Regions from separate parts of the Colwellia sp. Bg11-28 genome, predicted to be linked through region 1. Evidence: predicted binding sites of a transcription regulator. Region 1 holds the regulator's gene; the other holds the start of a gene.

The links. The regulator FliA, encoded in region 1, starts transcription of late flagellar genes. The targets are predictions, from matches to a motif close to CTAAAGNTNNNNNNNNNNNNGCCGATA.
Region 2: the regulator FliA is predicted to act here: its motif matches at 1,457-1,483, upstream of CXF79_RS04025 (DUF5610 domain-containing protein).

The regions. Positions count from the first base shown of each region.
Region 1 covers NZ_PJBA01000004.1:278,207-281,632, forward strand. Annotated here, with positions in the region: gene flhF (flagellar biosynthesis protein FlhF) at 1-43, shown strand, start outside; gene CXF79_RS05050 (MinD/ParA family ATP-binding protein) at 90-932, shown strand; gene CXF79_RS05055 (RNA polymerase sigma factor FliA) at 972-1,691, shown strand; gene cheY (chemotaxis response regulator CheY) at 1,799-2,182, shown strand; gene CXF79_RS05065 (protein phosphatase CheZ) at 2,257-3,000, shown strand; gene CXF79_RS05070 (chemotaxis protein CheA) at 3,014-3,426, shown strand, end outside.
Region 2 covers NZ_PJBA01000004.1:48,345-51,770, forward strand. Annotated here, with positions in the region: gene CXF79_RS04015 (zinc ribbon domain-containing protein YjdM) at 1-14, shown strand, start outside; gene CXF79_RS04020 (CobW family GTP-binding protein) at 177-1,247, opposite strand; gene CXF79_RS04025 (DUF5610 domain-containing protein) at 1,544-2,161, shown strand; gene CXF79_RS04030 (DEAD/DEAH box helicase) at 2,727-3,426, shown strand, end outside.

The sequences.
Region 1 (3,426 bases):
TGTTTTACGGCCGATGCCTGTAGCACCCGCTGCAACGTTATAAGACTCTGGCTAATAGCTAAATATATATAATTAGAAGTAATAATTAAATGATAGATCAAGCGAGCGGCTTAAGAAAGATGCAAGGTTTACAACAAGTTAAAGTAGTAGCCGTGTCAGGCGGAAAAGGTGGTGTTGGTAAAACCAATACCTCGCTGAATACAGCTATTGCGCTAGGACAACTCGGCAAACGGGTTTTAGTTCTCGATGCCGATTTAGGTCTTGCAAATGTCGATGTAATGTTAGGGTTAAGGGTTAAGCGTAATCTATCTCATGTATTGTCAGGAGAGTGTGAACTTGATGATATTATTATTGAAGGTCCTGCTGGCATAAAGATTATTCCTGCAACTTCTGGTTCACAATCAATGGTGGATTTAACGCCATCTGAACATGCTGGTCTCATTCGAGCTTTCAGTGAAATGAAAACACAGTTTGATGTATTGATTGTTGATACGGCTGCTGGCATTTCTGATATGGTCTTGAGCTTCACTCGTGCCGCGCAAGATGTCATGTTGGTGGTTTGTGATGAACCTACTTCAATTACAGACTGTTATGCTCTGATGAAGTTACTGAGCCGTGATCATGGTGTATTTAAATTTAAAGTTGTTGCCAATATGGTGCGTAGTCCGAAAGAAGGACAGCAGCTTTTTGCAAAGCTAACTAAAGTAACCGATAGATTTCTTGATGTCGCAATAGAATTAGTCGCTGTGATCCCATACGATGAAAATATGAGAAAATCAGTTCGTAAACAACAAGTTATAGTAGAAGCATATCCGCAATCTCCAGCTTCGTTAGCTTATATAGATTTAGCAAAAAAGGTTAGCCAATGGCCAATACCTAAACAAGCATCAGGGCACTTAGAATTTTTTATTGAACAGTTACTGGCTAATTAACTGACTAACTTAGCATTACTTCAGTGAGAGTAACATTACGTGGTAAAAGTGAATAGCTATAATAATCAAATTGATAAAGCAGCTCTTCTTGAACAACAAACTGTTTTAGTCAAGCGCATTGCTTATCATCTTTTAGCAAGATTGCCAGCAAGTGTTCAAGTTGATGACTTGATACAGTCAGGAATGATTGGTTTATTTGAAGCGGCAAATAATTTTGATAACACTAAAGGCGCAAGCTTTGAAACATTTGCTGGTATCAGAATCCGTGGCGCTATGCTTGATGAAATACGCCGAGGTGATTGGACGCCACGATCTGTTCATAAAAATAGCCGAATGATCAGTGAAGCGATAAAGCAACTTGAAGCACAATTAGGCCGAGATGTTTCTGATGTTGAAGTTGCTGAAAAATTAGATATTTCACTGAAAGATTACCATCAGATATTGAGTGAAGTAAGTACAGGAAAAATACTTGGCATTGATGATCTTGGTGTTAATGAAGATGCTATTAAGCCAAGTGATGACTATATCGGAGATGATCCATATCAAAGTATTGAGCGAATAGCTTTTAAAAAAGGCTTAACTCAATGCATTAAGTCTTTACCGGAACGAGAAGCTCTAGTACTGTCTTTATATTATGATGAAGAATTGAATTTACGAGAGATCGGGCAAGTGCTCGATGTGAGTGAATCACGGGTAAGTCAAATTCATAGTCAAGCGATGCATCGTTTAAAAGCACGTATGCAATCTTGGCAAAGTTAATTAGACTGTGAATAAGCTAGTGATAATGAGTATAAAAAATACCTAATTAGGTAAAATGAAAATGTTAGAAAAAATAATTAATTTTGAATGTTTCGCCGGAGAGTGTCTTGGATAAAAATATGAAAGTACTTGTAGTTGATGATTTTTCAACCATGAGACGTATAGTTAAAAATTTGTTACGTGATTTAGGTTTCACCAACATTCAAGAAGCTGATGATGGCAATACTGCGTTACCCATGCTTCAAGGTGGTGATTTTGATTTTGTTGTGACAGATTGGAATATGCCTGGTATGCAAGGTATCGATTTACTTAAAGCGATAAGAGCAGATGCTAATCTCTCACATATCCCCGTTCTACTTATCACTGCAGAAGCTAAAAAAGAGCAAATCATTATGGCTGCTCAAGCAGGTGTTAATGGCTATATTGTTAAACCATTTACAGCCGCAACATTAAAAACTAAGCTAGATAAAATTTTTGAACGCTTAGCTTAATGTGAAGGCTTTAGCTAACAGTAAATTTGTTAGCTAAATTAAGGTGTTGACAAATATTCCATTAAGGACTTTGCATGAGTATAGCTATGACAGGGCGGATTTCATTAGAGCAAGCAAGATCTTTGGTTGCTTTTTTGGAGTCTGGTGAGCAAGACGCAGCGGATGCGATTATTGCTGAGATTCAAAATCCAATCAATTCCGAACTTTTTGCAGAAATTGGTAAATTAACTCGCCAGCTTCACGACTCTTTGACCAATTTTCAAGTCGATTCTAGGTTAAATGATCTTGCTACTACAGATATTCCTGATGCGAAAGAGCGGTTGAATTTTGTTATTACGAGAACAGAAGAAGCCGCAAATAAAACTATGGATGCCGTTGAGGCGATATTTCCCGTAGTTGATACCATTGCTGAGCAAGTGGCAACTGTCAATCCTTCATGGACAAAGTTGATGAATAACGAGTTGGACTTGAAAGAGTTTAAATCGCTATGCATTGATATCGATACTTTATTAAAAAATACCGGTAAAGAAACTCAACATATTCATAGCTTAATGACAGATGTATTAATGGCACAAGACTTTCAAGACTTAACAGGTCAAGTTATTCGAAAAGTTATTGAGTTAGTTAGAGAAGTTGAAGAAAGTTTAATTAATATGCTGACAGCTTTTGGCCTGTCTGCAGAAAAAACGCAAGGACCAAGTAATCCTAAAGTAGGTGAAAACCTTGTTGAGGGACCAATTGTAAATGCAGCGAACAGAGATGATGTAGTAGAAGATCAAGATGATGTTGATGATCTTTTATCAAGTTTAGGATTTTAAGGGGAATTACTGCATGTCTTTTGAAGCAGATGAAGAAATTTTACAGGACTTTTTAGTTGAAGCGGGTGAAATCTTAGAATCGCTCTCAGAAGAACTAGTTGAACTTGAAAACGATGTAGATAATGCTGAATTACTGAATTCAATTTTCCGTGGTTTTCATACTGTTAAAGGTGGCGCAGGTTTTTTAAGCCTTGGCGACTTAGTCGATGTCTGTCATGGCGCAGAAAATATATTTGACTTATTGCGTACCGGAAAACGCTCTGTTAATGCAGAGCTTATGGACACCATTTTATCTGCCTTAGATACTGTCAATGACATGTTTGTGATGGTACAAAATAAGGAACCACTTGTTCCTGCAGATGCCACTCTACTCGCTGAACTTGCCCGACTAAGTCACCCTGATGTAAGTACGCCAGCTGTGACTGA
Region 2 (3,426 bases), 230 kb from region 1:
TGAAAAGGGCTTAGGTAAGCAAGGCAGAATAAGAATTTAAAGCTGAACTAAGTACCTGTAATGGTTTGCTTAGTTCAGGGTAACACCACCATTGGGCCAGCCATTACCAGCCATAAATAGCAATTATGAGTCAGTGCTTTTATAAAGTGTTACAGCATAGTGTTCGTGGTGAATAACTATCGGGCGTTTTTCGTTAGCAATAATAAGTCTCCGCTTTTAACAATATTTAAAGCATTTTCATTGGTATCAATTAGCTCAATACGGCTATCTTTTGAATCAGTGACTTTGTTGCAGCTAAATTCACTCCCTGCCTTATTGAAGGCGTAACTCCCTTGTTCGGTAAGTATCACACCTTTTGCACGCGAAACCTTTAATGCGGTTATGAATGCGAATAATTGTTTATAGTTAAATTGGTACTTGTCGGAAAAAATCCAACCTTTACTGAAATAACCCTCACCATGATTATTGAGTTCAATAAATCCCTCTTGTGCTAGTCTTGTTTGTAGCGCTTGGCTCTGCTCACGCTCTTTTTTATAACCGAGTTCAATCGTATGTGAACTCTCGTGTAAAGAAGGGACCGCAATACCAATCATTGGTTTAGTTACTATTACTGTTTTAGGTTGTTGCGCTAACCAACTAGGGGCAATGTTACCGTGCTGCATTAGGTGTAATGGCTTATCGGTTAGCTCATTTTCGGTAATAAATAGTGCTAAGTTTTCCTCATCTTGCTCTGAGTAGGTGTCTGCTTTTGCCGCTAAGATGGTGTCTGCCACGTTGAGTTGCTGAACAAATGATGGATGCTCTGTATAGCGCTTATCGATAAGATTTCGAGCATCGACTAAACAGAGAATTGACTGCAGTGATATTGTTTCTTGAAATTTTCCCTTGGTTAATACTTCAACCACTTCTTTTGGGTGACCTAAACCTGTCGGCTCTATAAGTAGTCTGTCAGGTTTGGCTTTAGTAATGAGTTGGTTTAACGCGACTTGCATAGGCACACCAGAGGCACAGCACATACAACCCCCCGGAACTTCACGAATAAATACCCCTTGTTCATTACTGCTACCAGCGAGTAATGCAGAATCTATCCCTATTTCGCCAAATTCATTAACAAGCACAGCCCAGTTTTCATTGTTGGGTTTATTGGCAAGTAATTGCAATATTGCTGTCGTTTTTCCTACCCCTAAAAAACCGGTAATGAGGGTAGTAGGGATAGCTGAAATTTTTGACGATATCTGGCTGAACATGAAATGTTACTCGGCTTAAGGCAAAGGTTGATGAGAAAATAGTACTGTGGGTGATGAGGTAGCTTAAATACTATCACAAGCTTATCATTTCTTAATCTAGTGTTTATTGGGCTTATCTTAATAACGTTATGATTTGAGCGGGCGACATGACGATTATGCTTCCGATAATGAATAAAATAATTAGCTGTCCTAACTTCTAGGACTTGGTGCTTAAGTTATACTTCACCGTGCCGATACTCTTATACATGTTTTAATAAATGCTTTAATAAATGCTTTGATAAATAGAGATAGATATTATGGACTCATCAATTAAACCCAATGCTACCTTTAGCCAAGATGTTCGATCTTTAGCAAAAGCGCAGGATAAAAAAGAAAATGGACCCATGGGTCAACAAGTATCGGATCTTGCCCATGAGAAAAAAATAGGGGAAGTACAAGAGCCTATTTCTGTCAGTAATAAAAAACAACTTAATGCTGCAATTATAGAGTCGACATTGAAATTTAGTAACACAGTCGGTGATCAACCGCTGTCACTGTTGTTAAAAACCGCCTTACAGGGAATCAACGAAGCGCTTAAAGAACGCGGGGTTGAAAGTAGCGTTGAAGATGCTTATGAGTCAGGCATTGATTTTAGTCCCGAAGCGACTGCGGAGCGTATTGTTTCGTTTAGTACTCAGTTATTGGGCTCTTATCGAGAGCAGCACCCGGAAATGGATGCAGAAGAATCGTTAGCGAGTTTTGTTGATATTATTGGTGGCGGTATTGAGCAAGGTTTTAGCGAAGCCAAAGATATACTTGGTAGTTTAAAAGTATTAGAGGGAGATATTGCTACTAATATTGATAAAACCTATGAATTAGTGCAACAAGGATTACAGTCTTTCGTTGATTCTTTTAGTCAGACAGAAGAAGAGTAACCCCTAGATAATTTCGTGGAATTAGCAAGGGTACTCTTGTTAATTGATAAGCTGAATCTACGCCATTGTACTCTGATTCAGTATCCTCCCAAGGGCTAGTTTCGATGCTTTATGTTATGTTATTGGTTTCGGGAAGGACACGGCACGAATACAGCTTATTAGAGAATGCAGACGTAATTATATTGAGCATATTTTCCTCAATAACCACTCTATTCAATCAATGCCTTGTCTTGATGTCTTTCTCATTCCTGCTGAATCCTGCATTTTAAAGTAATTTGAATATATAATAACGCTCTATTTTTTGGATGAAAAAGAGCAAAAAACTCAACTCAAGCAGTCAACTATCTATGATCTTGATCTTGATCTGTAGTTAAATACTTCTTTAGTCACGCTCAATTCTGCATCTTGCAGTAGTTTAGGTATATAATGATGCCCCCTCTTGAAAAGACTTGTGTTAAATCAGGCCTGAATCTTATTGAAGAGAGGTTTCGTTGTAAAAAACGAAGACGTAACACTTACTGGATTTTACCAGATAAACACTAGAATTAAGCCCGAGTAGTATGGCATGAAGGTATTAGAAAAAGATTATCAGATTAACAGCGTCCGTAAGGCTATTGACGCTGGAGCTAACTCCATTATTGCATTACCTACGGGGGGCGGTAAGAGTATCTGTATACTTAAATTGTGCCAAGCAATGCCGGACAAGAAAGTCGTCATTAGTTTACGTAATGCGGCATTGGTTCCTCAATTATTGCACACCCTCACTATTAATGGCTTGTCTGTTAGTGTTGTTAAGTCAGGTTATAAGTATATAGCTGGCGGTGATGTTACTTTGGTAATGGAGCAGTCATTTGGCAGAAGAAAACACCTAAACATACAGTGCGATGTGCTTTTACGTGATGAGTATCATGTGGGATGCATGGGCGGCGTTTATATCGCGATGCGTGAAGAGTTATCTCCTGACTTAATTATAGGCCTAACTGCCACGCCCATTGATAGATTAGGCGTTTATATTGATAAGTCGATGCAATTGATTGAAGAAACGACTACTAAGATGCTGATTGAAGCGGGTGAATTAGCCAAGCCGGTTTACAAAGTACCTAGTCTATCTCAAGAGATAGATTACAGTGCTGTCAAAATGTATCGAGGTGACTTTAGTGTCTCTGGTTTAGATAATATATTACTGGAACATTGCTCTTTAGTGGCACAACAGACCGTTGATGATGCACTATCTCATGGTCGTAAAGTAATGCTGTTTGCTAACT